Regions from separate parts of the Cytobacillus sp. FSL R7-0680 genome, predicted to be linked through region 1. Evidence: riboswitches for the same ligand, from Rfam matches in the RefSeq annotation. Region 1 holds a riboswitch; each other region holds the start of a gene.

Region 1 (11,110 bases):
ATTATATATTTTGTTTGATTGTTAAAAACATTTTTTCTATTACTGTTTCTGGTATAACCGTAACTGCATCACCAAAACTAATTTCAGCAAAATACTCGTTATCTTTCTTTTGAACTCTAGATGTGATACCCACACCACATTCCTCATACACCAATTTCAACAATTGTTCTATATCCTCGATGTCTTTTTCAAAATAAAGATGGAACATATTTGATTGGGGTATTTTTGGTTTTGTATATAAACCATTTATTTGATTAAATCGCACAGCGAAGAATCGTGATATTTCATAATATCGCTTCATTTTATCTTTTCTTTTTTCATAATAATAGTCTGCTGGAATGATATAAGGGTAAAGACTAATGAGATCTCCGCCGAACCTTTTTTTCCAAATCTTTGCTTCTTCAATAAAAGACTCATCACCTGCTAAAATTGCTCCAGCTATCCCACCTACACCTTTATAAAAAGAAAGATATACACTGTCAAATAATGCACTTATTTCTTCTGCGCTCTTTTCATAATAAGGAAGCACTTCTAATAATCTCGCACCATCTAAATGTAGTTTAATATTATTCTCGCGGCAATGATTCGCCATTTGCAGAAGTTCTGAAAATAGGGGTACGGACCCGCCTATTTCTCTTTGCGGCAACTCTAATAACAATGCAGCGAACGACTCATCTAAGTGACTAATCTCTTCATAGCCTACAGGTCTACTTTCTTCACTGACGAATGTTACATCAAACTCGTGTAGCATCTTAGGGCCATCTTGTTCATGAATTTCTAGGTGGCATAATGGATGATAGGCAATTTTTTTTGATTGTTTTTTATCACTCCAGATTCTCAGAGCAATTTGTTGCGCCATTGTTCCACTCGGAAAGAAGACTGCTTTTTCTTTTCCTAATAATGTTGCCATCTTTTTTTCAAATTCTGCAATGATTTGACCTTCCCCGTAAAAATCGCTAGTGACATCTTCTGGTACATGACGGAAGGCTTCTTTAAGCACTTCCACTTGTCGCACTCCATGACCGCTTAAAGTATAGAGTGATTTTTGATAAATATCTTGCAATAGTGTCAAAGGTAGCGACCTCCTTATTCTGAATTTTCATGAATTATTATAACATGCCTAGAGGTGATTGGTAGGCAGAAAACTTCGCGTTACGAAATGATTGTAGTTATTTTATCAAACTCTAAAAAATCTTAACTACTTTTATCCTCGATGGCAGACAACAATTTCCCCCTGACAGTGACCATATTGTTTTTTTATGTGGGCTTTTTGTATACCTTCAATATTCAACGGATACACATGCGCCAAAACTGGGGTTAGATTACCTTTTTCTACTAATTGTTTTATCTCTTCTAACCCCTTCTTAATTGAATATGTAGTAATATATCTTATTGACAAACATTCTTTATCAACGACTTGAAATTTCGGTTTTGTGAATTTTAGCACTTCTGCTTCTGGCTTCAACCACCTTAACGCACTTAAATATGGATAGCCTTGTCCAATTGTATCAATTAGTAGATCAAAGCGTTGTTGCTTATGAATAGGATTCAGACAATCCCCATCAATATGAATGACATCTTTCTGCTTTACATCTTCGGAAAGTATGCCTACCACTGTGCCCATTGCCCTTAATAATTGAATGAGCATCAAACCTACATTCGTTTGACTACCTAAGATTAGAACATGGCTTCCTTCCCTCACCCTCCCCTCAACTGTTGCTTGCCATGCCGCTATACTACTTTCTAATAGAGCAGCCGATTCAATAAATGTTAAATTATTAGGCATGAGACAAACATTAGATGATGGTACTAACGTTTCGTTGGCATATGTCCCATATGTAGAAATAGTTGTTAGAAAGAAAACTTTGTCACCAGCTTTGAACTGGGAGACGTCTTTTCCAATTGCTTTAATGATTCCGGCTCCCGAACTTCCTAGAATGACCGGTAAGTTAAGATTGTCACTCAAACGTTGCCCCGACCTTAATTGCCAGTCACTCTCTAACACGCCACTCGCTTTTATTTGAATTAATATCTCGTCATCACCAACTGGTGGTGTTACTAATACAATTTCACGTAATTGGTGAATATCGCCATATTGAAGAATGCCAATTCCTTTCATAGAATGCCTCCGCTTATTATTACTGTTTATATTGTTCATTTTTACCAACTAGATATATTCTTAAAAATACATCTTGCACACATAATTTTATTGATGTATCACATTCTAATGATAATAATGTTTTTAGAGGAGGGTAAACTTGAGTGCAGCTAATTTCTTTCGTGTATTTAATGCCATCATCTTATGGGGAACGATGTTTTTTATTCCTGGTAAATCAATTAAAAGGTTTCTTCCTGTTACTTTATTTTGCTCTTGCATCCTTTTAATTGAAACATTATTTTCGTTTGTTTTTAAATGGTGGAGGGTAAAGGGCGGAAAGAAATACATGCTTTATGATTCAATTGCCTTTATATTGGGACCCTTATTCACAATTAATATTTGGGTGTTCCATTTAACATACGGGAAGTTTTTTCGATATGTCGGTCTTAATCTAATTATTGACCTTTTATTTGCCTATCCTTTCAATGCTTTCTTTCAAAAAATTGGTCATTATAAACTGTATAAATTCACATCATTTTCATTATTTATTTCTGCCTTCGCCTATGCATTAATTAATTATGGCTTTCAAGTATTATATGAACGATATCCGAAAGAATATATAAAAATGGATAAGGTGAGTAAAACAGAACCTACTGTTAAATGACCTTATCCTCTTTTATTCGGGAAAAAAAGCATTAGATAATTTTTGCTATTTTTTCAAGAGAAGTATTGATGGTAGATATTTGCTGTTGAAGAGAACATAATTGTTCATACGAATAAGTATTAAATAAGGCATTAATATAGGCCGCTCCCTCTTGTGTTAAACGAACACTAACAATTCGACGGTCATTATGTGCTCTACTTTTAGTTACAAAACCAAGTACCTTTAATTTATCACTCATATTCGTTGCAGCTGCTGGGGACATATAGAAATCTGTAGAGATATCCGTGATTTTCATTTCACCACGCTTTTTCAACTTCATCATAAGCCAAATAAGGTTATCATTGAGCGTTTCTTGTTTATGCAATAACACATTAATAAAGTATTTATTACTGGCCATTTCCCCAATTAGGTGCTGTATAATTATTTCATTCCTTGCGTTCATTTTTTCATTTCTCCTAATCTTTTATGAAGTAAAATAATTAAGGAAGGTTGACGCTCGGCTGTATAACCGAACGCCTATACAATTATTCTTCTGTCAATATAGTTTTTGCTAATGTATCATCTAATTCTTCAAAATCATCATAGCTGATTGTTTGATATAGTTCTTTTCTTGTTTGCATATTAGCAAGTGCATCTTTTTGTGACCCTGTTTCTTTAATGATATTAAAAACGTTTTCATATGCCTTCGCTGCCACTCTTAATGAAGTAACAGGGTAGATAACCATTTGAAAGCCCATTTGTGAAAATTCATCCGCTGAGTAGTAAGGTGTCTGACCAAATTCAGTCATATTTGCTAGTAAAGGAATTGAAATCGCTTGTGAAAATAGACTAAACTCTTCTTCCGTTTTTAATGCTTCTGGGAAAATAGCGTCCGCTCCAGCTTCTGCATATGCTTTCGCTCGTTCAATCGCTTCATCAAGTCCTTCCACCGCTCGTGCGTCTGTTCTTGCTATTATCATTAGATGAGGGGCAACTTCTTTAATTACTCTAATTTTTTGTATCATTTCTTCTGATGTTACAAGCTGTTTTCCATTTAAATGGCCACATTTTTTCGGTAACTTTTGATCCTCTATCTGCACAGCAGCCACTCCAGCTTCTTGCATTTCTACAGCTGTTCTTGCCGCATTTAATATCCCACCGAACCCTGTATCAATATCAACAAGTAATGGCAAATTAGTTGCTCGAATAATTTCTTTCGCCCTTTCTGCCATCTCAGTAGATGTAACCATACCTAAGTCTGGCAGTCCTTTACTTGCCGTATATGCAGCGCCTGATAAGTACAGAGCATGAAAGCCTGCTTGTTTTGCCATTAAGCCTGCCATTGCATCATGCGCCCCAGGTATTTGCAATATATTCTTATCTAGCATTTTTGAACGAAATTGCTCAGCTAAATCTTGTTGAGTCACAGGTTTATGAACAATCCATGCCATCTTGCATCCCCTCCTAGATTAAGAATAAATTCATAAATTCATTTACTGCCATCTCTTTTAACGTTTCTTGATCGGAAATAGCTCCAGCAATGCTTTTTTGTGCCTTGTTTGAAAAATGAGTTTTAATATTATACTCGAATTTCTGCAATACTTTTGGAATCGCTTCGTCACGGCGGAATCGATGACCTAATGGATATTCACATTCAATCTTCTCAGAAGAAGTTCCATCCTTATAATGGATTTGAACTGCATTAGCGATTGAGCGCTTGTTCGGATCTAAATAATCCTTCGAGTATTGCAGATCTTCCACTACCTCCATCTTCTCTCGTAAGGTGTCTACTCGGGGGTCGCTAGCTACATCATCCTCATAATCCTCAGCGCGAATATTTCCTTTTAATAAACCAATAGCTGTAATGTACTGAATACAGTGATCGCGGTCAGCTGGATTATGTAATGGACCTGTTTTATCGATAATCCTAATCGCTGATTCATGTGTGGTAATCGTAATTCGATCGATATCGTTTAAATCACCCACATCGCCATTTTGATGAAGTGAAACGGCACACTCCGCTGCAGTTTGCGCGTGAAATTCTGCCGGATAAGAAACTTTGAATAACACATTTTCCATTACATAAGCACTTAACTCTCTTTGTAGGGTAAGTTTTTGCCCTTTAAACAGAACGTCTTCAAATCCCCAGTTAGGTGCAGATAAGACACTGTTATAGCCCATTTCACCTTTCACAGCCATCATAGCTAACTGAACACCCCTACTTGTCGCATCTCCAGCAGCCCATGATTTTCTTGAACCCGTATTTGGCGCATGACGATATGTCCTTAATGCAGAATTATCCACCCATGCAAGTGATAATGCATGAATCACCTCTTCTTTTGTTGCACCAAGCATCTTTGCCGTAACAGCAGTTGTTGCCACTTTAACAAACAGTACATGATCTAAACCCACGCGATTTAAACTATTATCTAGCGCTAATATTCCTTGAATTTCATGAGCCTTGATCATCATTTCCAGGACTTCAATCATTTTAACTGGCTCTTTACCAACTGAAAGACGTTGCCTACTTAAATAATCTGCAACTGCCAAAATACCACCAAGGTTGTCAGAAGGATGCCCCCATTCAGCAGCTAACCATGTATCATTGTAATCCAGCCAGCGAATCATACAGCCAATATTAAATGCACCTCTAATGGGGTCTAATTCAAATGATGTACCAGGGACTCTTGTTCCATTAGGTACAACCGTTCCTGGCACAACAGGACCAAGTAGTTTTGTACATTCAGGATAATCAAGCGCTAATATTCCACAACCAATTGTATCGAGCAAGATATAATGTGCCGTGCGATAAGCCTCTTCACTTGTTATTTCATAATCCAATACATAATCAGCAATTTCCGTTAAAATAACATCGGTTTCAACCTTTTCATTCGTTTTCAGCATTTACTCGTACTCCTCCTCAATTTGGTAAAGTATGACGTGCACCTGAATAAATGACCCGCGGTCTAAATAAGCGGTTGTTTTCATGCTGTTCAATGACATGGGCACATAAACCAACCGTTCTTGCACTAAAGAAAATCGGTGTGTAAAGTGGGATAGGAATTCCTAACATGCCATAAACCGGTGCGGCATAATAATCTAAATTAGGGTATAGCCCTTTCTCAACTTCCATGATTCTTTCTCCTGCTTCACATTTTCGAAGCAACGAATCATCTCCATTTTGTATGGATAACTCCTGTAGAGCTTCCTTCATCATTAATGCTCTTGGGTCCATTTTTTTCATATAAACTCTATGACCAAAGCCCATAATCTTTTCTTTTTTAAATAGTTTTTTATAGAAGAGACCTTCCACGCCAGCGACACTTTCCGCTTCATTCAACATGTACATAACCGCTTCATTTGCACCGCCATGCAAGCTACCTTTTAAACTTGCAACTGCGCCCGTTAACGCTCCAAATAGATCGGATTGCGTGGAAGCAATTACTCTTGCTGCAAATGTTGAGTTTGGCATTTCATGTTCACTATATAAAAGTAATGATTGGTCAAATACTCTTTCTTCTAAATCGGAAGGTACTCTACCAGTTAACATATAGAAAAAGTTGGCACTATATGATAGGGATTTATCCGGTTCAATTCTCTCCAGACCTTGTAATATACGATAACTGTTAGCTACAATTGTCGGAACTCCGCCAAGTAGACGATAAGCTCTTTCTTTATTTGCTTGCTTCGACCTATCATCTAAGGTCGAATCATATCCAGCCAAGCTTGAGATGCCAGTGCGGAGCCCATCCATTGGATGTGTTCCTTTTGGTAAATGAGTAAAAACCTCCATTACGGCCGTTGGTATTTCATAATAGGACTTTAACGTATTAGCTAATGAATTTTTTTCCTCGTCTGTTGGTAATTGATCTTCTAGAAGTAAATGGATAATATCTAAATAGCTTTTCGTTTTTGAAAGTTGAATTAAGTCATAACCTTTTATGACAATCTCTCCATGAACAGTATCTAAAAATGAGATGCTGGTCTCAGAAGCTATGATTCCCTCTAACCCTGGTATATACTTCTCCTCCATGCTCACAATCATTTTCCTCCCATCCAATTACATCGTGCCTGACAATGCTGTAAGCCCTTTCAGCATTCCTTAAATATATTTGGATCTTCTCTTCTTCTACAGAGAGTGTTCGGATGTCTTCTTTATACTGATCTAATACTCTTTTTAAACTATAACTCTCAGCAGAATAGCTGTTCATCATGATCGTTGATTTCATTATGTTCACATAATAAGGAACGGTTCCAAACAAAGCTTTTTCCTCCGTTCTTGCTCACCTTTTTACCATATCAATCCATTAAAAAAACAACTTCTAGAAAGAAGTTGTTAAGTTCAAACGAATACTAAAATAAACATGCGACCTTGGCATGTATTCATTACCCGTACTTAACACCTCCTATATCCACGTAGGAATTGATGTTTACACTAAACAGGCAGGTCTCCTGGCTTATGGTCAACATGATACGAAACCTTCCCATCTCCAATTTTAGGAAACAGTGGTATCTTTCATATCACTCGCAAATACAGTTGCGGGACAGCGACGGAATCCAACCGTACTTCCCTTTTAAGTAAATAGACAAGCGAGCATTCTATTTACACCTATTTTTGAAAATATTCAATTGTTCTATTTAAATATATCAATATTTTAGAAAATTGACAATTATTTTCTTAATCGCACTACTTTTCACTTTAAAATTAACACTTTTTATTATAACAATTTAAATGTCGCCTACAAACATATCTTAAAAGAAATACAATTTTAACATAACATTTACCATTTTACAGAAAAAAATCTATCGCCCATAGACAGACAAGACGGCTTTTTGTTATAGTATATTAGTTACCATTGATAACTATTTTAAATGAGGTGAATATTATTATTGCTAGCCAAAGGTTCTTTCATCACTTTATGATGCTTTATCGCCCTTTTGAGAATAGACTGAACAGCTTATTAACGAAACATCAATTACAACGGGCACAGTGGACAATCCTTTATTATCTCTACCATTTTGGTCCAACAACTTTAGTAGAGATTGCTGCATATCAAGGTGTCGAAAAGCCAACAGTTACGAGGACCATAAATCAGCTTGAGGAATATGGATATGTAGAAAAAATCCCAAGCATGGATAAACGTGAAAAGAAAATGAAAATAACGAACGAAGGTGAACGCATATACAAAAAAATCCGCATTCCGATTGATCAGTTCGAAATGGAAATATTAGAGGGAATCACACCTGAGGAACAAGAAGAATGTATTCGTATTTTTGATAGTATTAAAAGCAATTTGTAAGGAGGAAGAAAAGAATATGAGTTCAACAAAAGAAAAATTATGGACCAAGGACTTTATCACCGTTTCTTCCGTAAACTTTTTTCTAACATTAGTGTTTTATTTATTAATGGTTACGATTGCGGTGTATGCCGTTGAAGCACATCATGCGACCGCCAGCCAAGCTGGCTTAGTTACTGGCATATTTATTATAGGAACATTGGTAGGAAGATTGTTTATCGGTAAATATATTGATCGTATTGGACGGAAGAAGACTTTAATCATTGGCTTACTATTATTTAGTTTATCAACAAGTCTTTATTTTATTGAAATTGATGTCAATTTCTTACTTATTACCCGCTTTATCCACGGTTTAACATTAGGGATGGCAAGTACAGCAAGTGGTACAATTGTCGCTTCAGTTATACCGCAAACAAGGAAAGGTGAAGGAATCGGCTATTTTAGTATGAGTAATACTTTAGCGACAGCAATAGGACCTTTTATCGGTATGTTAATGAGTCAATACACAACTTTTCATACGATTTTCATTTTTTGTTTGATTCTTGGTATTATTGGCCTACTTATCGGGTTAACTGTGAATGTGAAAGAGTTAACTGAAGATCAAAAAGCTCAATTTCAATCATCTGGTTTTCAATTATCTAGCTTTATTGAACCAAAGGCACTTCCAATTGCACTCGTCACATTAACAGTCGCATTTTGTTATTCAAGCGTCTTGTCTTTTATTAACTTTTATGCAATTGAAAAGGACTTAGTAAATGCTGCTAGCTTTTTCTTCTTTGTCTATGCCATCGCTGTCTTACTATCCCGTCCTTTCACTGGTAAATTAATGGACAGCAAAGGGGCAAATTACGTGATGTATCCAGCGTTCATTTTATTTGGAGTAGGTCTATTCTTACTTAGTAATTCATCAAATGGTGTTATGTTATTAGTGGCGGGGGCTTTGATTGGCTTAGGCTTTGGTAATATGCAGTCTTGTACACAAGCGATTGCGGTCAAATTAACGCCACCCCATCGCATGGGGCTAGCTACTTCCACCTTCTTTATCTTTCTCGATGGTGGTTTAGGTTTTGGACCCTATTTATTAGGTTTACTGATTCCTATAACTGGCTACAGTATGTTATACATTTACATGGGGATAGTGTCGATTGCTTCAATTATTCTTTACTTTTTAGTTTATGGACGAACCGAACATAATGGGAGTAAACAGACACATCAAACAGCATCAATGTAAAATAAGGTATGCTATAATGAAAGAAGAGACTCCACGTAATGGAAGTCTCTTCTTTCTAATTAAAATGGTTTATTCGGTTCATATGTCGGTTGTTGATTCGTCACTTCATACTCATAACTTTTCTCCATTGCTGCTTGTACTTCTTCTGACTGTTCTAATTCTGTATCCATTTGATTGTATTGTTGAGCTTCATTTTGAGCAGCAATAATTTTCTCATCCACTTGATTATCATACTTTTTTTCCATTGCTTTCACTCCCCTTTTATAAGATGTCTCGCCTATTTTCCCCCTCAAAAAAACGATTTATACAAAATAATAAAAAAGGAGACTGTTCCATGAAGGAATTAATTAAAAACCATCTCCCGCATCTTCAGGAAATACAGATTGAAAGCAATCATTCTGGTTGGGATCATCATATTTATATTGTCAATCAAACATATGTCATCCGAATACCAAAAACAAAACAAGTATTAGTGAAAATAAAAAAGGAAATAAAGCTACTTCACCAGCTCTCATATCTTTCTTCCATTATTGAAATACCAAATTATCTTCCATTTTATAATAAAGACGGACAAATGATTGGTGTTTTTTACCACTTCATTAAAGGACAAGCATTATCTCATTCATTGATTACTCCTCCTTTATATGAAGCCAAGCGGCTAGGAACATTTCTTACAGAATTACATCGTCTGGATATAGATGAAGCAAAGAAATGTAACATAGAAGAACTACATAGTGAAAATTATTGGGCGCAATTACATCAAGCCCTGATTAAAAAAATATTTCCGTTCTTAAAAGACGCAGAAAAAGAAGAAATTGATAAAATGTTTTTAGCGGTGTCAAAATTTAAAGAAGCAAAAGTGGTGATTCATGGTGATCTAACAAGTGCCAATATCCTTTATCATCCAAGCAAAAAGGAAATATCAGGAATTATAGACTTTACAGATACGCAAATAGGGGACCCGGCGTTTGACTTTGCAGGGCTATATTGGGATTTCGGAGATCAATTCACCAAAGAAGCTCTCGCATCTTATCAAACAAAATTCAATAAAGATGAAATGTATAGAAGAGTCACTTCCTTTTACGGCTTACAACCAATATTTCACAAATGGTTGAAAAACGTCAATGACCAGGATGAAAAAGTTGTTCGACAATCCATAAGTACAGGAATGACCAAAATACAAATTATGCACAGATAAGTTTAACAGTATTCTACAACTATTATTAGAAACCGGACAAATCCATATAATTTTGTCCGGTTTCTTGCTTATTATTACTTCGTTATTCCATCCACGCTGGCTTTCCAAATCCTTGAAACTCTTCGTCGATAATTTTTTCAAATTCTGCAGACTCAACCACTTCTTTTAAGTCTTTCGCATATTGTTTATCTTCAAAGTCTGCTTTAACTGCAACCACGTTGCGATAATCATCAAGCATATTTTCTAGTGCTAATGCACTTAATAAGTCCATATCGGCTGCCAACGCAAAGTTACCAGGAACTGCAGCAAGATCCACCCCCTCAAGAGATCTTGGTAATTGTCCTGCTTCAATCGGTTGAAAAACTAAATTCTTTTTATTCTCCTTCACATCTTTTTCAGATACTGTTAGTGGATCGGCGTTTTCATCAATCGTAATTAGACCTTCGTCATTTAACGTATTTAAAGCGCGTGCTGCATTCGTTGGGTCATTTGGAATAGCAATGGTTGCACCGTCTTTAATCTCATCAATTGAATTAAACACATTCGAGTAAATCCCCATTGGGGCTGTTGGTACAATAATTAATGGTGCTAAGTCCATGTTATTTTCTTTCTCGAAATTCTCCAAGTAAATTGTATGTTGGAA
Region 2 (11,110 bases), on a different contig from region 1:
TATCTCCAGGTTGAAAACGTTTCTCAATGACAATCATAGAGATAATGTCATCAGCAATGGAATCGGATAATCTTTTTTGAGTCATATATTTGTCCACACCTTATTTAGTATTAATATAGAATATAGTGTAAACGATCATTTATGTAAATGCTTATTTTTCGCAAAAAGAAAAACCACGAATGCGAGAACATTCGTGGAAAGAATTTATTCATTATTGGTTGGTTGTTACTAGTGGCGCGTTTTCGTCTTGCACCCATTCTGTCATGGAACCATCGTATACAGCAACATCTTTACGGCCTAGTGTATATAGAATGAAAGCATTCCATGTAGCAGCAATCCCACCGCCACAATAAGTGATGACTTTTTTAGATTGATCAAATACACCGGTCGGCTCAAAAATTTCACGTAATTTTTCTTCATCTTTAATGAGAAGTGATTCATCATCTGATAAGTCGGCAAAGAAGACATTTTTACTATTAGGGATATGACCGGGACGGCCGTAAGTGTTTTTCTTACCACTAAAGACATCTGGTGATAAACAATTCATAATAATCATGTTGGGATCATCAATCGCTTTTTTGACATCTTCTTTTGTAGCTAATAATTCCCGTCTTCTTCTACCATTAAAAGTTGCTTTTGGATAATATTCAATTCCAGACTTAATTTCTCTACCTTCTTCTTTCCATTTTCTAAACCCGCCGTTTAAGATTGAGACATTATCAAACCCTTCGAAGCGAAGTTGCCACCAAACACGTGATGCCCAATCAGACGCGGCATTTGGGGAGCCGACTTCAGCGATTTTGTCATAAATAATTACATGCGTACCATCACCGACACCCAATTTTTCAATCCCTTCTACGAACCTTTCTCGGGATGGCAATGTAAATGCTTTTGGATCATCTGGGTTTGCTAATTCGTTTACTACATCTGCATGCACAGCACCTGGAATATGCTCTTCTTTATAAGCGTCTCGTCCGTTCGTTACAGAGTAAAGTCCATCACCATCTGGTAACTTTAAGAAAGTCGTCGCGTCTAGTATGCGGATATTTTCATCATTTAAATGTTCCTCTAACCATTGGGTTGAAACAATTGGTGGAATCGTTTTGGTCATACTTTTCTCTCCTCTTTCGATTTTTGATTAATATAACATTATACCCATCTGTTTACAAGGAATTAGGTTTGCGGTATTCATTTTTCTGCTACAAGCCATTATACTTTCAATATTCCCTATTTACAAAGGACAAAAACATTGATAAAAGCATAATTATAGAAATCATTATCTTATGAAAGCTTTCGAGTAAAAAAAACAATCTTACGAAACCTGTTCATTGTATAGAGAGAATGAAATTAAGTAAAGACATTCGACATTCATACCGATAATTATAAGAAAATATCTTTTCGATTCGTCTCTTCATTACATTCAATCTTGCTACATAAGGTCCTCCTCTATGGCGGGAAGAGACAACTGGAAAAAACCGATTCTTATCAATCGGTTTTTAAAATAGTTTACCATTAATAGAGGGTGCCTTCTGCTTCTTTTGTATAAATTTTCACCTGATCAAGTGCCCCATCTTTTAACTTGGTTACCCATTCTGGATCTGCAAGTAGGGCACGACCGATTGCCACGTAATCATATTCACCAGCATTTATTTTTTCATCGACAATTTTAAGATTTTTTTCAATGGTGATTTGTGCATTATCTTCACTACTCAAATATGCGCGATTAATGCCAATGGATCCAACTGCAATTGTTGGTTTTTGTGTAATTTTCTTTGTCCAAGCAGCTAAGTTATATGTAGGGTGTTCATCTACAAATTCTGGTTCCCATATGCGTCTTGTTGAACAATGAAAAATATCGACACCCGCTTCAACTAAAGGTAATAATATGGTCTCAAGCTCCTTACTATTATTCGCTAACTTGGCTTTGTAATCTGTACCTTTCCATTGAGAATAGCGGAAAACAATTGGAAAATCGGGCCCAACACTTTGTCTGCATGCCTTAACGACCGCTGCTGCAAATGTAGAGCGTTCCTGTAGGTCTCCACCATACTGATCTGTCCGTTTATTAGTCAGTTCCCAGAAAAATTGATCAATGAGATAACCGTGAGCTCCGTGTAATTCGATGCCATCAAACCCAACCTCTTTGGCAGATTTAGCAGCCTTTGCATACGCATTAACTAGGTCATGTATATCTTCTTCTGTAAGTACCTTGATTTGATCAATTTTCTTTCCTTTTAACGTGATGCCTGAAGGACTGACAGGCGGTGAATCGATGTTAGGTAGACTCCCGGCTTTTCTTGCTGCACCAACATGCCATAATTGTGGAATAATCTTCCCGCCGGCTTCATGTACTTGAGCTACTACATTTGCCCAGCCTTTTAATGCATCCTCGCCATAAAAAAGGGGAATTGTTTCACCAGCAACTGCTGATGGATGATCAATCGCTGTGCCTTCAGTAATAATAAGGCCTACACCATTTTCTGCTCTCCTGCGATAATATTGTGCTACCTTTTCATCTGGTACACCATTTGGTGAGAATCCTCTTGTCATTGGTGCCATTACTACCCTGCTTTTTAATTGCCCATTTCCAAATGACACCTTTTCCAATAAACTATGCCCTGCAATTTTTTCTACCATCTTTATCACTCCTTGCTTTCATTTTACAAAGAATGATAACAAATACAAGTAAAATGCTTTCAATTAACAGAATATTTTATTCATTTGTCACTGCATAAAAAAACATTTCAAAAAAAGGATTGAAATGTTTTCTCTTTATTAGGAATCAGCTCTTTTAATTTCTTCAGGTTTAAAGCCATAAATGACAGAAACACCTAAATACAACGAAAAGAAATCCAAGAACCAATTATTATTCCTTTCCTTTGTGTGCAGACAACGAAAGATCTCTTGGAACTGCATGCTTTCATTTGCCTTCACCACGGGGGTGATTCCGAAATATTTAATTACCGTATCTAAATTTAAATGTTTTGCAACCTTCAAAACATCCTCTAATAGTGAATAATAGATTGCGATTTCCTTTTCCTGAAATAGTTTAATCATTTGCGTATTTAAGTTAGCTAATAATAACTGTCCTTCTTCTTCCTTCACAACAGGAACTTGATTTAACATTTCTTTTATATCGATTTTAATCACCTATTTTTCCAATTTTATTATCTTCACGAGTTGAGAGTTATACTTGCAAAGGTTTATCAAAAACATAAATCGTCATCGCAATATCTTTTTCTAAATCAATATCAGTAAAAATATTGATTAATTGAGCACCAACGAGTACTTCAAGTTTTTCAACCTTTTCTGTATCGCTATATAATTGTTTGATAAGGGTTGTTCGAGCTTCATGGACTACTTGGTAGCCTTTCGTTGATTCAATCATGAACTTCTCGACATTTGTTAAGTTCCCTTTCATTTCCGTAATCGCCCAACAGCCTGTAAATTTTGTAGTCATTTCTCTTGGTCCATTGCCTACATGTTTTTTTCGAATTTCTCTTATAATCATATTGAATTGATGTTCGATATTCATTAAAAGCGTCCTCCAATAATAAAGTCACAGTTTTTCCAAGGTAAGTGTATAGTGAAAATGTAATCTTATGGTCCTCCATGTGACCATTTGTTAAACCTATTACTCTATGCATACAATAAGCCCGCCATAAAATAGCTTGTTTTCACAAACTATTTTATGGCGGGCTAATAGCAAAGCAGCAGACGCTACTCGTTATCCATCTCACCATTCACCTATTATTATATAGTAATAGGCAATCTCTTTACCTATTAGCCATATATTACTTATATAAGTATAATTTCTTTCTCAAAAAATATCAATATTAAAGAAAAATTGCTTTCTCTTCTATTTGATATAGTAATAAACTCATACCCTTGCTGTTTCATTTGCGTCCAAGGTTTTATCATTGATAACGAGCCATTAAGAATCAACTCCATATATTCCTTTATCATTTCGAGTGCTTTTAGGATTTGCACCTCTTCGGTAGTAAATCATCAAGGAGCTCAAACATTGTTATTATTTAATTTGAGCAGCTGCTTTTTATTTTCACCACATTCTACAAGTATTCAACTACTTTCATTTATATTTACAAAAAGGAAATTTATCCTTTGTTAACCAATAGTACCTAAGATCTATTTTACATCTAAAAAACAAATGAGAATACATCCTTTACTAAAGTATGTATTCCATCGATAAAGAGAGAGGTTTGTGGATTTTTCTTCAAAATTTCTTTAAAACATACTTACTTCTCCAGAAGAAAAATTGAATTCTATTATGAAAATTTTAAAATGCGTAAACAAAAAGAAACTACCTTGTGTAAACATAACTAATACGTAAATAAAAAAACCTTGCTTGCGTGGAGCTTATAGCTACAATCGGCATACAAGGTTTTTTAATTCAATGAAGTTTACTTTTTAATTGTTTTTATGTGCGTTCAGAGTTAGATTACTTTTTTTGAAAGAATCCCTCAACATGTTGAGATGTAAAATCGGATAATTGTGCAAAGTCATATTGGGGATTGCGGTCTTTGTCAATGACCACTGACCGTACACCTTCATAAAAGTCACTATGGTTTAAAAAATTTCTAGCAAGTATTAAGTCTGTTTCTAAGCAAGTTGTGAGAGATTGTTCTTCACCGTCAATCAGTTGCTTAAGTGTGACTTTAAGTGATGAAGGTGATTTAGATAATAAGATATCACTTGTCGTTGTAGCGAAATCACTAGGATGTTCACGAAGAGAGTGTAGAATCTCTTCTAATGTTTGAAAAGAAAAGTGCAAATCAATTTCTTCTTGTAATTGTGATAACTTACTTTCTCCGCTTTCGTTGTTGGCGTACTGATTGAGGAAATCATTCAAGTTATAATCGAGATTTACATCTAACCAATTCATATTCTCTAGATTTTCTAAGAGGGAGTTAAATTGTTCACTCTTGATGAAATAATCAGCTCCTCCTATGTAGAGAACATCAGATGCATGTATCGTCTCTGCCGTCAACGCTAAATAACGGCCAATATAGCCTGGAGCTTTGTTAAGGAAATAGGCAGCACCTACATCAGGGAAGAAGCCAATATTCATCTCAGGCATGGCCCACTTCGTCCGTTCAGTTACGATACGATAGTTTGCCCCATAAGTCAGCCCAACTCCCCCTCCCATTACAATACCATCAAGATAAGCGATAATGGGCTTTGGATAGTCATAAATTAATTGATCTAATTCATACTCCTCTTTGAAAAATTGCATTGCCAGACTTTTATTTTTTTCATTCAAGCGGGCATCGTATAAAGCTTTTATATCTCCACCTGCACACAAGCCTTTTTCTCCTGCTCCTTTGATCAGAATCATCTGTATGTGATTATTGTTTTTCCATCGCAGTAACTTTTCTTTAAGTGGTTGAACCATTGCTAAAGAAAGTGAGTTTAGCGCTTTCGGTCGGTTGAGTGTAATCACACCTAACCCTTTATCATTTACTGTGAAGAGTACTTCATCTGTCATACAATCTCTCCTTTCGTTTTTTTAAAACCAACGTTCAGTTACAACTTTCTTTCTTGTATAAAATTGAACACCATCTTTTCCGTTAGTTCCTAAATCTCCATAAAATGATGATTTGTTACCAGCAAAAGAGAAAAAGGCCATAGGAGCAGGTACATTCACATTTACACCAATCATGCCTGCATCAATCTTCTCCCTGAAAATTTGTGCTTCTTTACCACTGGATGTATAAATAACAGCTCCGTTGGCAAATTTTGATTGGTTCGTTAAAGCGATGCCATCTTCAAATGTTTTTACTCTAACGACACTTAAGACCGGTGCAAAAATCTCATCTTGCCAAATTTTCATATCGGATGTTACATTGTCAAATATTGTTGCACCTACATAATAACCATCTTCTGTCGTCTCTGTATCCCTGCCATCTACGATTAAATGGGCCCCTTCAGATACCCCTGAGGCGATATATTGTAACACACGGGATTTATGAGTGTCACGAATGAGTGGTCCAACAAAATGCTCTTCAAAGCGACCATCCCCGACAGTAAGTTTTTTCGTTTCTGCTACGAGTAGGTTCATAAACTCATCTGCTATATCTTCTACAACGGCTACCACAGAACAAGCCATACATCGTTCCCCACTACTTCCAAACGCTGCGCCAATAACACCTTGAACCGTTTTTTCTAGATGACAACTAGATGTTATAACTGCGTGATTTTTCGCACCAGCTAATGCTTGGACTCTCTTTCCGTGAGCGGTGCCTGTTTGATAAACATGTTTGGCTACCGGCTCTGACCCAACAAAAGAAATTGCACGAATTTCTGGATGATCTAATAAGCGATTAACCACGTCTTTTCCCCCATGTACAAGGTTTAATACACCTTTAGGAAAACCTGCATCATAGAATAACTCAACGAGTCTACCAGCCAAGATCGGCGTTCTTTCTGAAACTTTCAGTATAAATGTATTCCCACAAGCGATTGCCAGAGGAAACATCCATAAAGGAACCATCATTGGAAAGTTAAAAGGGGAAATCCCAGCAACAACACCAAGCGGATAGCGCCAAATTGAGCCATCTATCCCTTCGGCAATACTAGGAAGCGCATCTCCCATCATTAAATTAGGAGTGGAGGTTGCGAGTTCAACGACTTCAATTCCTCTTTGTACCTCACCACGCGCATCCTTTAATGTTTTTCCATTTTCCTCTGTAATAATTTGAGCGAGGTTTTCTTTTTCCTCTTTTAACAAATGAAGATATTGGTAAAGCAGACGCGTTCTATTTGGGACGGGTACCTCAGCCCACTTAGGATAGACCGCAGCAGCAGCTTTGACAGCTAAATCAACATCTCCTTTACCAGAAAGGGGGACGTAAGCAATAATTGTCCCATTCGCCGGATTCGGTACGGCTTCCACTTCCTTACTACTTGAATCAACCCATTCACCATTAATATGGTTTTTCATTGTTGGAATTTCTGTTTTAATCATTCCTTCATCCCCGTTTCTTTGGCATTTTTTGTTTGATCATTTTTCACTTTTTCATAAAGAACAGCCATATCTTGGCTTCCATAACCCTCGTTTTCAGCATGTTTGTATATATTTAATAGTAATTCACTAACTGGCAATTGCAATTCGTGTTCCTTGGCTAAATCAAGCGCAAAACCAAGATCTTTATTTAATAACTGCAAAGTAAAACCGGGTCGATAATCTTCGTTTGCGATAAAACTTTTATAGTTTCTTTCATATATCCGACTTTGGCCGTAGCTCACATTCAACATCTCAAATAATTGCGCTAAATTAATGTTGCTTTTTTCTGCCAGATTTAAGGCTTCGCTTACACCAGCAGTATAAAAACCGATAAGTAAGTTATTGATTAATTTGACTGCAGTTCCGCTTTCAATATGTTCGTTCACATGAAAAATATTCTCTCCAAGAATATTTAACAATGGTTGGGATTGCTCGAAAGCTTGTTTAGGACCACCGACCATAATGGTTAAAGTACGATTTTCAGCACCGATTACACCCCCACTGACAGGAGCAGCAAGAAAATGAATCCTCTTCTTTTTTGCTTCTTCTGCTAATTTTTGATTCAAGCTAGGAGCAACAGTACTTGTATCAATCAGGACAATGCCTTCCCGTCCTTTTGTAATCAATCCTTCCTCACCTAAATAGATTTCTTCCACCGCTTTCATTGAAGGTAAGCTTGTGAAAATAAAATTTACTTGCTTTATGATATTATTGATAGATAATCCAATCACACCTCCCGACCTTAGCAATGCCGCTTCAGCATCTTTGTTAAGGTCGACACCGTACACTTCATTGCCTTCTGATAATAAGCTTTGCGCCATCGGTAAACCCATATTCCCTAAACCAATAAAACCGATTTTCTCACCCATCATTTTAGCTCCCTTCATTTCAGTAATTTTGGTTGATCAATAAGTATTTGTGCTAATTGCCTTTTTTTCAATAACAGATTGCTGTAGAGTGGGATTTGGTAATTTTCAATGTTTGCGAAAGCAACGAATCGTTCTTTTTCATCAAGTATCGCTGCTGAAATCAGGCTAATCGTTTGTTGTTTCAAATATTGAAAGCATTGTTCGCATATAATATCAGTCGCTAAATCTTTCCACTTTTGATTTTGTTTTCGATGTTGCAGTTTTAAAGTCCGCATATAAGTCGCTTCCATTGTATATAATTCTGTGATGATATTAGCTAAAAGACGTGCATACTGCTGTTCTCTATTAATATCAATCCTTGCATTTGAAACCGCTTCCAAAGACAGCGATAACAGTTCTTTTCCTAACTCAATAAATTGGCTGTTTCTATCTCGGTGTAATGGTGTCGGGGTATTGATTGTGATACCTTTAGATGAGTGTTTGTGAAGTAAGTTTTTTGCTATGGTTAAGCGATTGATTTCGTTTGTTCCTTCAAAGATACGACTGATTCGAGCATCCCTATATAGTCGCTCAACATCGTAATCTCTCATATAACCGTATCCACCGTGAATTTGAACGGCCTCATCTGTTACATGCCCAAGCATTTCAGAGCATCGTACTTTGTTTATGGCACATTCCATTGCGAATGCTTTTAAAGAGGTGATTCCTTCATCCGTTGGAGCTTGATCAATCATATCTGCTGTGCGATAAGCGGCACTTTCACTTGCATAAATAGATGTCGCCATTTCAGCTAATTTTTCTTGTATCAACGTAAATTCAACCAGCGCTCTATCAAATTGTTGTCTTTCTTTCGCATAGCTAAGAGAAAAGTTGAAGGCTTGTTTAGCTGTGCCAATATTCGAGAAAGCTAGCTTCAATCTAGCTAGATTTAATATATTCATGGCAACTTGATGACCGTTTCCTTTTTCTCCTAGTATATTAGCGGATGGCACAACGACATCTTCCAATATAAGAGTAGCTGTTGATGATCCATGAATACCCATCTTTTCTTCTTCTGCACCAATCGATAGGCCTGCTGTGTTTTTTTCAACAATAAAAGCAGTCATCCCGTCATTTGTTTGGCAAAACACAACAAACACATTTGCTATGTGAGCATTGGTAATCCATTGTTTTTCCCCATTTATTATCCAACTATCACTCTTGCTGTTGTAAATAGCTCTTGTTTTAGGTGAAAGTGCGTCTGATCCAGCTCCTGCTTCCGTTAAGGCATAAGCACCAATCCAATCCCCAGAGATGAGTTGTGGTAAATACTTTTGTTTTTGTGCTTCTGAACCAAAATAAACATACGGTAATGTGCCAACACCTACATGAATATTATAGGAAACACTAAAAGCCCCACCGTATCCTATCTTTTCAGCAATAAGCCCGGATAATTTTTTACCAAGTGCAAACCCGCCATAATCTTCAGGTACATCAATAGCAAGTAGACCAAGTTCCCCTGATTTTTTAAACAGATTCTTAGCCACTTCATAGTTCTTATTTTCTAATGAATCCATTTGGGGCAACACATCATTCTTAATAAATAATTCTGCCGTTTGTGCAATGAGTTGTTCCTCTTCAAGAAAATCTTCAGGAGAAAAAATATCTCCCTTTTCTTCTAGCGTTTTTTTTAGCTTCGCCATCGTGCACTCCCTTTACATCTTTCTATCTCCTTTGATTGAGCGCTTGCTCAAATCAGTAGTAAGAAGCAAACCTCCTTCAAACAAAAAACAACTCCTATTAAAAGAAGTTGTTAAGTAACGAGTGGACAAACAAATAAACATGTGTAGTGTTATATACATGTTCTTCTATCCGCACTTAACACCCCCTATCCGCGTAGGTAATGATGTTGGCTAAAACAGGCAGGTCTCCTGGCTTATGGTCGTGGCGGATTTGCTCCTTCCCCATTCAATAATGAATAAGTGGTTATGTACAATCCGCTCGCAAATACAGTTGCGGGACAGCACCGGAGTCTAACCGGTTTCCCTTTTAAGCTTGATGAACAAGCACCTGTTTATTTAGCTTATTTAGTTTTCACACTAACAATATATCAATTTTTCGGAAAATTTACAATTTATTTTTTAGAATATGTATTCTCAGCTTAAAACGATGAAAAAGTTAGGCTCTTTATCATTTTTCTTCCAACCACAATATAAGCTAGATTCATTGATTGAATCCACTCCTACAACCCGAGTAGAAAAAGGTCAAATTCTTCATTTTGACCTCGTTTTATGTAACATGAAAGGTTAAATAAATTTACCCCCTAAAAGAGAAACACGCCTCCTAGATTGCAGAGGCGTGTTTTTCAAGTTTACTTAAATAAGTTAAGAAGTTTCTCGAAGAATCCTACTTTATCTTTTGTTTCTTTAACATCTTCTTTGTTATCTTTTATTTTAATCTTATCTGTTTGAATGACAAATTGGACTAGTTCCAACTTATCATTATTTTTATCTGATACAAAAGAAATTGGCTCATAATCAGATTTATCATATTGCGATATCATTTCATCAACTTCTTTTGTCACCTCCTCAGGAATGTCTTTAGTTGCATCATGTAATTGTCCAGTTCCATTATGAAGCGAGCCAGCTCCTTTCGTTAGTTGCTCAGCTCCAGATAGAGAACCGCTAATTCCTTCATGGATGTCATTATTTGATGTACTTAATTCAGAAACACCGCCTGTATAAGCAAGTAACCCTTGGTGGAATTGATTATAGTTAGATACCATTTCTTCAACACCAGATGTCAATTGTTTTAACCCTTCATCAATGTCAATTTGAAGAATAGATTCATCTATATTAGATGATATTGCACGGAGGTTACCTGCTGCTTCTCTCATTGATTGACTAAAGGTTGATAGAGGTTCAACCATGTCTGTAAGGTTATCTTTGGCTAGTAGTAGAACTTCTTGAGCAGCTTTTGTCCCTCTATAGGTTTCTACCAATTGATCAATTACCTCTTTATTCGCATTACTTTCATATAATTTATTTATCTCTTTATCTGAAATTTGGTTATCTGGTATCTGCTCCAGAGCACGGTTGATTTGTGTTTTTACCTCATTATAATTAACAACTACTTGGTCTACATCATTAGCTGCTTGTTCTAAATTATCCGCCACCTCAGGCAGATCGATTGTTACATTCTCGAGTTCCCCAATACCACTCACGCCACTGGCTTGTTT
Region 3 (11,110 bases), on a different contig from region 1:
ATCATGCTTATAAGGTAGCTGCATTAGGAATGGTCATGTTTGGTGCAATTGCTAATTTAGAAATTGTTTGGGGAATGGCAGATTTAACAATGGGTATCATGGCGCTTGTCAATTTAACCGCCATTACGATGTTATCGCCTATCGTAGTTAAGCTGTTGAAAAACTATATGCAGCAACGGAAAGCGGGCTTGGAACCACAATTTTATCAAGGGGATATCCCTGGTCTAACAGGAGTAGAAGCTTGGCCTGTCAGAGAAAAGGAGAAAAGAAAGAAAGCAATGTAATCGAAATGAGCGAATCCTAATTTTTAGTGGTTCGCTCATTTTTTGCGTAAGTCAGCTAATGGAGGAGGTGAGCTGAGAATGTATCTCGGATGCAATATGATTGAAATTGCTATCAATGTTAATTTCGCTTCAATTTAGCGTTAGGTTCTCGATTGTAATAAAAATAGCGGACTAAAGTCCGCTATTTTATTATTTCATCTCCCTACTTGGTAGGAAAGAATGCATTGCTATCTAAAATTAACTTTTAAACAAAAAGTCTGCTAATGCCGCTTGATTCTTCGTTAGATCAGCTAATGTATATTGATCTAGTACTTCTAAATACGCTTTTAATGCTTTATTTAATACATGTCTTAGACCACAAACAGGTGAAATGACACAATGATTGTTATTAGTATCAAAGCATTCAACTAAATGAAAATCTTCTTCGGTTTTTCTGACCACTTCACCAATATTAATTTCTTTAGGTGACATCGCTAAACGAATGCCGCCATTTCTTCCTCTTATCGTCTCAACATATTGATTTTTCCCTAATTGATAGATGACTTTCATCAGATGATTCTTAGAGATTTGATATGTGTCTGCAATTTCTTTAATATTTGTAAGCTGGTCTTTTTCAATTGTTGCTAAATATATGAGAACTCTTAATGAATAATCCGTGTAGTTGGTAAGACGCATTATGAATCACACCTTTTTTCTATTAATAGTTCTATTATACATATTGCTTGTTATGGAACCAATTGTGACAACTTTTTAAAAGATGTATTTAAAATATTGCTTTAAATTTGGAAACGGTATATTTTAAAGATGTATTTAAAATATTGCTTTAAAATTGAAGGGTGGAGATATTAATGTTAAAACAAGAGACGATTAAAATCATCAAATCAACCATACCCGTATTAGAAATTCATGGAACCGCTATCACCACGCATTTTTATAAACGATTATTTGCTGAACATCCTGAACTACTTAACATTTTCAATCATGCTAATCAAGAGAAGGGAAGACAGCCTAAAGCACTCGCTAATGTATTATTTCAAGCAGCTAACCATATTGAACATTTAGAAAATTTAGCGCCGGCAGTTGCTACAATTGCTCATAAGCATCGAAGCTTAGGGGTTAAGAAGGAGCACTACCCAATCGTCGGGGAACATCTATTAGCAGCGATAAAAGAAGTTCTAGGTGATGCAGCAACAGAAGACATTATTACGGCATGGGCAGAGGCTTATGGAGTGATTGCCGCTATCTTTATTTCCACAGAAGAAGAGCTATACAATGCATCAGCATGGGCTGGATTTAAATCTTTTAAAGTAGTAAATAAGGTACCTGAAAGTGATCTTATCACTTCTTTTTATATTGAGCCAAATGATGGTATTACTTTACCAACCCACCAACCTGGCCAGTATGTAACGATTCGGGTAAATATAGCTGGCGAAAAATACGACCATAACCGTCAATATAGCTTATCAGGAAAACCATCAGAAAAGACGTATCGTATATCTGTTAAAAGAGAAGAACATGGTAAAGTCTCTAACTGGTTACATGACCATGTGCAAATAGGAGACAGTTTGGATGTTAGTGCACCAGCTGGTGAATTTGTATTATCATCCCAAGCAGAGACACCAGTGGTATTCATCAGTGGTGGTGTTGGAACCACACCATTATTGAGTATGCTTCATTCATTAGAAGGGACAAAGCGAGAAGTAAGTTTCCTTCATAGTTGTAAGAACAAAAACTTACATGCGTTTGGAGATGAAGTGAGGCCGTTGATAGCAGGAATTGAAAATGGGCGTTTCCTAGTAAAATATAGTGATGACGAGGGCAGATTAGATAGTGAGGATTTAATGCAACATATTAGTGAGGAAGCAGAGTACTATCTATGTGGTCCTATCAATTTTATGGAAAATATGAAGGAACAATTATTGATGTTAGGTGTGGAAAATTCGCATATTCATCTTGAACTGTTTGGTCCAGCCGTTCCTCTAAAAGAAAAGATCAATATGTAAAAGAAGAGCTTTTGAAATATTTCAGTAGAAAAGAGATGAAAACTCATCTCTTTTCTGTTTATTCAATTTTGCCTTTTCCCTTTCAACTTACACGATATAAATGAATAAATTAAAATCAATCCATTGTTAAGACCTTTCATCTCTTAGTAACCTTAATTGTATATTGTCGAGAAGTCCTTCATCAACAAATGAGTTCCTTTCGAAATGTATAAAAAGGCTAAAATGTTAAAGAATATATTTATCAATTATGAGAGGTGAATCATATGGAAACAAAGAGGATAAAACAAATACTTTCATCATCGAGTGATGTAGAAGTTCAATACAATGGAACTTCTGTATGGATAGATAAGTTACATGAAGATGATAAAACAGTTACTGTTCATTTAAGAGGAATTCCTTTAGAAGAAAGAACAGAAGTAGATATTTCAGACCTTAATGAAGTGTAATTACAATTCAACATGTTAGAGTGTAGGTAGATACTGCTACCTACCTTTTTATTTATAGTGGAGAAATGAACCATATTTAAAATTTCTTTCACTTTACATAGGGTACCGGGGTATAATATAATATGTGTAAGGGAGGCGATTCAATGGGATATGAAGAAGATCAGGTAAGAGAAGAAACAATGTGCCTAGAGCATGCAGATAGACGAAGTCATCATTCAGATAAAGTAAAAAAGAATTTAGTCACTCGATTGAATCGTATCGAAGGACAAATTCGAGGTATTAAAGGTCTAATTGAAAAAGATACGTATTGTGATGATGTGATTACACAAATATCCGCAACACAATCTGCCTTAAATAGTGTCGCTAAGATTTTACTTGAAGGTCATTTAAAAGGGTGTGTCATTGATCGGATAAATGAAGGTGACGAAGAAGTGTTAGATGAATTTCTTATTACAATTCAAAAATTAATGAAAAAATAGGAGGATTTTAAACATGGAAAACGTAATTTTACATGTAGAAGGAATGTCTTGTGGTCACTGTGTGAAAGCGGTGGAAAGTAGTGTTGGTGAACTTAAAGGAGTAGACACGGTTAAAGTAGATTTAAATAGAAAAGAAGTCAAAGTTGCTTTTGATGCTTCATCTGTAAAGCTTGATCAAATTAAAGAAACAATTGATGATCAAGGTTATGAAGTTAAATCTTAATCGTGCAGCTTTGCACGATTTATTTTAAATGTTTATATAGGGTAGTAGGGTATAGTATTTAAAGAAAGGTGTGGTAGGAGCATATGTCTAATCAAGACGATTCTCACCAAAAAATTCATTTGCCAATTACGGGAATGACTTGTGCTGCCTGTTCTGCGCGAATCGAAAAAGGGTTAAGTAAAATGGATGGTGTAAACGAAGCGAATGTGAATCTCACTTCTGAAATAGCAACCATTTCCTATAACCCTCAAATAGTAGGAGAACATGCATTTCAGCAGAAGATTAAAGATCTAGGCTACGAAGTTGTTTTAGAGAAAGCTGAGTTTGATATTTCAGGAATGACTTGTGCTGCTTGTTCTGCGCGAATCGAAAAAGTTTTAAATAAACAGTCCGGTATTGCGCAGGCAAACGTGAACTTAGCTTTAGAAACAGGTACTGTAGAATACAATCCTGAACAGGTTTCAGTTGAAGAAATTATTGCAAAGGTAGATAAGATTGGGTATAGCGCTTCGCTAAAAACAACAGCCAGTGCAAATGATGTGAGGGAACAGCATATTAAAAAGCAGCAAAAGAAATTTATCGCTGCTGCTATCCTTTCTCTACCATTACTTTGGACGATGGTTGGGCATTTTGAATTCACTTCATTCATTTTTCTACCAGATTTTTTAATGAACCCTTGGATACAGTTAATTTTGGCGACACCTGTACAATTTATTATCGGTTGGCAATTTTATACTGGTGCATATAAATCATTGAAATCTGGTAGCGCGAATATGGATGTACTTGTTGTATTAGGTACTTCTGCAGCTTACTTTTATAGTTTGTTTCTAACATTACAATCGATGAATGCAACACATGGTCGTCATGTTGAGCTCTATTATGAAACGAGTGCGATTATTATTACCCTTATTTTGTTAGGGAAATTATTTGAAGCACGTGCAAAAGGAAGATCATCAGAAGCAATAAAAAAATTAATGAATTTAAAGGCTAAAAAAGCCGTTGTATTAAAAGAAGGGAAGGAAACCATTGTCCCTGTTGAGCAAGTAATGCAAGGCGATATGGTTATCATTAAGCCTGGTGACAGAATTCCTGTAGATGCAGTAATCATTGAAGGGCATTCAGCAGTTGACGAATCAATGTTAACAGGAGAAAGCGTGCCAGTTGATAAGAAAGCTGGTGATGAAGTAATAGGAGCAACTGTAAACAAAAATGGCCATTTAACAGTTGAAGCAACAAAGGTTGGAAAAGATTCAGCGCTTGCGCAAATTATTAAAGTAGTCGAGCAAGCACAAGGGTCAAAAGCACCTATTCAGCGGTTAGCCGATAAGATTTCGGGCATCTTTGTTCCCATTGTGGTAGCTATTGCCCTTGTTACCTTCTGTATATGGTTTCTTTTCTTGCAACCGGGTGATGTAGCTAGTGCGTTAGAAAAAATGATTGCTGTACTCGTCATTGCTTGTCCTTGTGCACTAGGATTAGCGACGCCTACTTCAATTATGGCAGGGTCTGGCCGTTCAGCCGAGATGGGTGTTTTATTTAAAGGTGGAGAGCATCTCGAGATGACACATGAAATTACAACTGTTGTGGTTGATAAAACAGGTACTGTTACAAATGGTCAGCCTGTATTAACCGATATCATAGTCGAGCCTGGAACAAATGAGGCCCATTTCCTTTCCATTGTTGCTGCGAGTGAGAAGTCATCTGAACACCCTCTTGCTGAAGCCATTGTGAAAGGGTTAGAGGAGAGAAATATAGAAAAAGTAAAAAGTGAATATTTCGAAGCGCTACCGGGTTATGGTATCTCTGCGAAAGTTACAGGAAAAGATGTACTGATTGGTACAGTTAGATTAATGGTAGAGAATGGGATAGACTCCTCTTGGTTCTCGAAACAAATGAAAGAATTAGAAGGTGAAGGAAAAACAGCTATGCTTGTGGCTATTAACGGTAGAGCAAAAGGCCTCCTTGCTGTAGCTGATACGATAAAAGATTCATCAAACGAAGCGATTCAAAGGCTACATGATATGGGGTTAGAAGTTATTATGATGACTGGAGATAACCAGTTAACCGCACAAGCCATTGCTAAAGAAGTAGGTATATCAAAAGTCATTGCAGAAGTCTTACCAGAAACGAAAGCAGAAGAAGTAAGAAAGCTACAAAGTCAAGGGAAAAAGGTAGCGATGGTAGGAGATGGTATTAACGATGCCCCAGCATTAGCAACTGCCGATATCGGCATGGCTATCGGTACAGGTACAGATATTGCCATGGAAGCAGGAGACATTACACTTATGCGTGGTGATCTAAATAGTATTGCTGATGCAATCATGATGAGTAAAAAAACCATTCGTAATATTAAACAGAATCTTTTTTGGGCGTTTGGCTATAATACAATCGGTATTCCTATTGCAGCTGCAGGTTTCTTAGCACCATGGTTAGCAGGTGCTGCGATGGCGTTTAGCTCTGTGTCCGTTGTATTAAATGCACTTCGTTTGCAACGTGTAAGATAAAAATAACAAGTTCCGTATGAATTTCTAAAAAACATTCTATACAATAAACTGAATGAGAAAAACAAGCTAATTTAAATAGTTAGTTTGTTTTTCTATTTTTATAGAAGACATGAAGAAGATTGGTAAAAAAATTTTGTCCTTTAAGATAAATTATTTTCTTTTAATATGGAATATACCTTTAATTAATTTTTGCCCCACAACTTTAACACCATTGATTTATTTCAACAATTCTATGATTTTTTAATTTATTTACCAAAAAACTATTACTTTTCTGGTTTAAGCATACTCGTTTGAAGGTAAAAAAGTAGAGTTGGTCAGCTTGAACAATTTTTAATGGATTTCAAGACTTTTTTACACAAATAAGAAATGCTATTATTTATTATGGTCTTAAATTTACCGCTAAAAGAACGAAATGTATATTTTAGATTTAGATAAAAGAAATAAATTGTATTCTATGAAATGATGTGATATGATTACTCATACAATCTCAGATACAATATATAGTTATTTTTTTACTTCTTAACAACTACATATAGTAATTGGTTGAAGGAGTCCAAATGGACTTAAAATGGGAATCCGGATAAGCCGGAGCTGTACCCGCAACTGTAAGTGTGACGAAAAGAGGAAACCACTGTTCTTTTGAAAGAATGGGAAGGCTCTTAGTAGATTGATACACAAGCCAGGATACCTGCCTTCTTAATCAAAAGTTTCAATTCTTCGGGGCTTGAGAAGATGAAACGACAGTTGATGAAAAGAGTGTATTGTACACTTGTATTTATACTGTCGTTTGATCCGCTCAAGGTGTAACTGGGGCGGTTTTTTTTATGCCTAAATTTGATAGAAATAGTTTGAAGGAGGAAGGAATTTGAAAACAATGATTGATACGACAGTCAATTTTGAACAATTATATCAACAATTCAACAACTTACCAATTAGTGCGTTAGAAAAGCGTGCAGATCAATTAAATCACTTAGAGTTAGATAGTTTCTACGATCAGTTAATACTAGAATGTCTTTCTTACATAAATGTTAATGAACCTGATTGGACATATGTGGCTGCCCATTTATATTTAAAGAAGATTTATCAACAAGCAGCTGAGAACCGAGGGTACAGTGGTCAGGCTTATGGTGATTTTCATTCTTTAATTCAACAATTAAGTGATATTGATATTTATAGTCCTATTTTATTATCTAGTTATACAAAAGAAGAAATTGATGAATTAGGCAAAGAAATTGTCCCTGAAAGAGATCAGCTCTTTACTTATCTCGGGATCAAAATGCTTACGGATCGTTATGTAGCAAAAGATCGCCAAAAGAGGATTTTTGAATTGCCTCAAGAACGCTGGATGGTTATTGCAATGATTCTTATGCATCAAGAAGAAAAAAATCGGCTGCAATTAGTAAAAGAAGCTTACTGGGCAATGAGTAACTTATTTATGACCGTAGCTACACCAACTTTATCTAATGCAGGTAAGAATTGGGGACAACTATCTAGCTGCTTTATCGAAACAGTTGATGATAGTCTAGATTCAATTTATGACAGTAATACAGACATTGCTGCACTATCTAAAAATGGTGGTGGAATCGGCGTTTATTTAGGTAAGATTCGTAGTAGAGGTAGTATGATTAAAGGGTTCAAAGGCGCTTCATCTGGGGTGCTTCCATGGATGAAACAACTAAATAATACAGCTGTAAGTGTCGATCAACTTGGACAAAGACAAGGGGCAATTAGCGTTTATTTAGACGTTTGGCACAAGGATATCTTCTCTTTCCTTGATGCAAAGTTAAATAATGGTGATGAAAGATTACGTACACATGATTTATTTACCGGTGTATGTCTACCTGATTTATTCATGGAAAAAGTAGAAGAGCGTAGTAACTGGTATTTATTTGACCCACATGAGGTTCGACAAAAAATGGGCTTCTCACTAGAAGATTATTATGATGAAGAAGTTGGTGCAGGTACTTTTAGAATGAAATATCTAGAATGCGTCAATAATGAAGAGCTATCGAAGAAGGAAATTCCTGCTATCGATATTATGAAGTCTATCATGCGTAGTCAATTAGAAACTGGAACACCATTTATGTTCTATCGGGATGAAGTGAACCGTATGAATGCAAACGCACATGCAGGTATGATCTATTGTACAAATCTTTGTACTGAAATCGTTCAAAATCAAAGTGTAACAACAAGAGAAGAAGAGTATACAAAAGATGGTAAAATTGTCATCGAGAAAACACCTGGAGATTTCGTCGTATGTAACCTGTCTTCTATTAACCTTGCCAAAGCAGTGAATGAAGCAGTCATAGAACGATTGATTCCTATTCAAGTAAGAATGCTGGACAATGTAATTGATATTAATAAAATCCCTGTTATCCAAGGGCAGTTAACGAATAAAAAATATCGCGCGATCGGCTTAGGTACTTTCGGCTGGCATCATTTATTAGCTACTAATAAGGTCGTTTGGGAAAGCCCTGAATCATTAGAATTTGCAGACCGACTTTACGAGAAAATTGCTTACTTAACAATTGAAAGTTCTATGAATCTAGCTGAGGAAAAGGGAGCCTACCCCGCATTCAATGGTTCAGATTGGCAAACAGGTGCCTATTTCGAAAAAAGAGATTACCTGAATGCTGATAGCGAACTTGATTGGCAAGGACTAATGGAAAAAGTGAGAGCAAAAGGAATTAGAAACGGCTATTTACAAGCGGTAGCACCAAATGCGTCAACTGCATTAATTGCAGGTAGTACACCGAGTATTGATCCAATCTTCAACAAGCAATACTCAGAGGAGAAAAAAGACTATCGTATTCCTGTAACTGCACCAGACCTAAACGCTCAAACTACGTGGTACTATAAATCTGCTTACCATATCGATCAAAAATGGAGCATTGCTCAAAATGCGAAACGTCAAAAGCATATTGACCAAGCAGTGTCATTTAATCTTTATATTAAAAATACGATTAAAGCAAAAGAATTATTAGATCTTCACGTATCGGCATGGAAAAACAGGCTGAAAACAACGTATTATTTACGTTCTACTTCCACAGATATTGAAGATTGTGAATCATGCTCTAGCTGATTTCACCGAGAGGAGAATGAAATAAATGAACACTTTAAATAAACGTCCCATTATGAATCATGAAGCACCAAACCGTTCAACAGGTATTATTAATGGAGAATGTTCGAACGTTTTAAACTGGGATGATGTAAGATTTTCCTGGGCTTACCCTAAATATAAAAAGATGTTATCTAATTTCTGGACACCATTTGAAATTAATATGTCTCAAGATATTAAGCAATTCCCTGAGTTATCTGAGGACGCACAAGAAGCCTTTTTAAAGATTATCGGTTTACTAGCGTTACTAGATAGCATTCAAACTGACTATGCTGGGAAGACAGCAGATTATTTAACAGATTCTAGTCTTTCAGCGTTAATGATTATTCTTGCACAACAAGAAGTTATTCATAATCACTCGTATTCTTATATTCTTTCTTCGATCGTTTCAAAAAGTAAGCAAGATGAGGTCTTCGATTATTGGCGTACAGAACCAACATTAAGAGAACGAAATGATTTTATTACAAATGGTTATAAAGATTTTGTAAAAGAACCGACGGCGGAAAATATGTTAAAATCAATCGTTTATGATGTAGTATTAGAAGGCTTATTCTTCTATTCCGGTTTCGCTTTCTTCTATTATTTAGCGAGAAATCAAAAAATGGTATCTACATCAACGATGATTAACTATATTAATCGTGATGAACAAATTCACGTTGATTTGTTTGTGAAAATCTTTAAAGAAATCTTAAACGAGCATCCTGAATTAAACACACCAGAATTGCAACAATTTGTAAAAGATACCTTTAGAAAAGCTGCAGATCTCGAAATTGAATGGGCACGTGAGGTAATCGGTGATAAAATGGATGGTATTCTTATTACTGACCTTGAAGCATACATCAAATTTTATGCCAATGTCCGCAGTAATCAATTAGGATTTGAACGACCGTTTGAAGGATTTCGTAAAAATCCACTCCGTTGGATTGTTGCTTATGAAGAGGTAGATCAAGGCAAATCTGATTTCTTCGAACAAAAATCAAGACAATATACAAAAGTGAATCAAGTCGATAATGGATTTGATGAATTATAAGTTTTATAATAAACCTTGCATATCATATGCAAGGTTTATTATTTCTTCTTAATAATTGAAGAAATGATAAGCTTTAAGAAGAAGAGGTGTTTCTTGTGAGAAAAATTTTAATTGTTGATGATGATCAACATGTTCGCTATTTAATGAAGGATAGTTTACAAAAAGAAGGCTATCAAACCACTGAGGCAAAAGATGGACAGGATGCGATGGCAATATTAGAAACGGAAGTAGTCGATCTTGTTATTGCGGATATAATGATGCCGAACATGGATGGCTATCAACTAACAAAAACGATTCGTAGGGATTTTGACCTCCCGATTATCCTGCTTACGGCAAAGGGACAATTAGATGATAAAGCAAAGGGATTTTCAGTCGGTACAGATGATTATGTGGTAAAGCCATTTGAGCCGAAAGAGTTATTATTCCGTGTCAATGCTTTATTACGAAGATATGGTAAGGTAGGAACAACGAGTATCAAGCTCGACCGATTATATATCAATAAAAAAAGCTATGAAATTGAAGTGAGCAATAAAACCTATCTATTACCACTGAAGGAATTTGAGTTATTATATTTTCTGGCCGCTAACCAAAATAGAGTGTACAGTAGACAGCAATTAATTGAACAAATCTGGGGCATTGATTTTTCTGGGGATGAAAGGACCGTTGATGTACATATTAAACGTTTACGTAGCCGCTTATCTAAGTTAGAGGTGGATGTAATAATAAAAACGATTCGTGGTATCGGTTATTCATTGGAGATAGCCAAATGAAAACACTTTACTCAAAAATTGCTCTCACAACCATTTGTATTATGCTTCTAAGCAGTGTCATTTCATTTATTTTGAGCAATGCATATTATCAACAAACATTAAAGCCCAAAAACGATGCCAAAGTGACAGAAATGGCGAAAGCTACTATTACCTTCATGGAGGAGAATCCACAAATCAATAAGGAACTATATCTTACGCATATCAGCTCTTTTGGTTATCAAATATTTGTAACTGATGGTCTTGGAGAGGAATC

The links. A riboswitch is a leader RNA that binds a small molecule or an ion and turns the genes downstream of it on or off. The one in region 1 is predicted to bind cobalamin.
Region 2: it holds a riboswitch for cobalamin, as region 1 does, so the genes downstream of both, MKY26_RS06195 (acyl-CoA dehydrogenase family protein) here and MKY26_RS22425 (hypothetical protein) in region 1, are expected to answer to the same signal.
Region 3: it holds a riboswitch for cobalamin, as region 1 does, so the genes downstream of both, MKY26_RS07930 (ribonucleoside-diphosphate reductase subunit alpha) here and MKY26_RS22425 (hypothetical protein) in region 1, are expected to answer to the same signal.

The regions. Positions count from the first base shown of each region.
Region 1 is NZ_JBBPAO010000002.1:61,067-72,176, forward strand. It holds gene MKY26_RS22390 (threonine aldolase family protein) at 2-1,072, opposite strand; gene MKY26_RS22395 (NADP-dependent oxidoreductase) at 1,205-2,119, opposite strand; gene MKY26_RS22400 (hypothetical protein) at 2,259-2,762, shown strand; gene MKY26_RS22405 (MarR family transcriptional regulator) at 2,794-3,204, opposite strand; gene prpB (methylisocitrate lyase) at 3,287-4,192, opposite strand; gene MKY26_RS22415 (bifunctional 2-methylcitrate dehydratase/aconitate hydratase) at 4,206-5,645, opposite strand; gene mmgD (citrate synthase) at 5,662-6,783, opposite strand; gene MKY26_RS22425 (hypothetical protein) at 6,728-7,003, opposite strand; cobalamin riboswitch at 7,167-7,369, opposite strand; gene MKY26_RS22430 (MarR family winged helix-turn-helix transcriptional regulator) at 7,598-8,041, shown strand; gene MKY26_RS22435 (MFS transporter) at 8,058-9,269, shown strand; gene MKY26_RS22440 (hypothetical protein) at 9,329-9,514, opposite strand; gene MKY26_RS22445 (aminoglycoside phosphotransferase family protein) at 9,604-10,467, shown strand; gene MKY26_RS22450 (MetQ/NlpA family ABC transporter substrate-binding protein) at 10,550-11,110, opposite strand, start outside.
Region 2 is NZ_JBBPAO010000001.1:1,218,292-1,229,401, forward strand. It holds gene MKY26_RS06155 (FadR/GntR family transcriptional regulator) at 1-85, opposite strand, end outside; gene MKY26_RS06160 (sulfurtransferase) at 212-1,111, opposite strand; gene MKY26_RS06165 (NADH:flavin oxidoreductase) at 1,513-2,637, opposite strand; gene MKY26_RS06170 (hypothetical protein) at 2,776-3,150, opposite strand; gene MKY26_RS06175 (DUF2294 domain-containing protein) at 3,188-3,535, opposite strand; gene MKY26_RS06180 (enoyl-CoA hydratase/isomerase family protein) at 4,460-5,506, opposite strand; gene MKY26_RS06185 (CoA-acylating methylmalonate-semialdehyde dehydrogenase) at 5,528-6,985, opposite strand; gene MKY26_RS06190 (NAD(P)-dependent oxidoreductase) at 6,982-7,893, opposite strand; gene MKY26_RS06195 (acyl-CoA dehydrogenase family protein) at 7,908-9,575, opposite strand; cobalamin riboswitch at 9,777-9,961, opposite strand; gene MKY26_RS06200 (YhgE/Pip domain-containing protein) at 10,244-11,110, opposite strand, start outside.
Region 3 is NZ_JBBPAO010000001.1:1,604,836-1,615,945, reverse strand. It holds gene MKY26_RS07965 (alanine/glycine:cation symporter family protein) at 1-284, shown strand, start outside; gene MKY26_RS07960 (Rrf2 family transcriptional regulator) at 522-959, opposite strand; gene hmpA (NO-inducible flavohemoprotein) at 1,133-2,287, shown strand; gene MKY26_RS07950 (H-type small acid-soluble spore protein) at 2,551-2,733, shown strand; gene MKY26_RS07945 (metal-sensitive transcriptional regulator) at 2,877-3,212, shown strand; gene copZ (copper chaperone CopZ) at 3,226-3,435, shown strand; gene MKY26_RS07935 (heavy metal translocating P-type ATPase) at 3,519-5,939, shown strand; cobalamin riboswitch at 6,472-6,649, shown strand; gene MKY26_RS07930 (ribonucleoside-diphosphate reductase subunit alpha) at 6,814-9,021, shown strand; gene MKY26_RS07925 (ribonucleotide-diphosphate reductase subunit beta) at 9,047-10,087, shown strand; gene MKY26_RS07920 (response regulator transcription factor) at 10,183-10,857, shown strand; gene MKY26_RS07915 (HAMP domain-containing sensor histidine kinase) at 10,854-11,110, shown strand, end outside.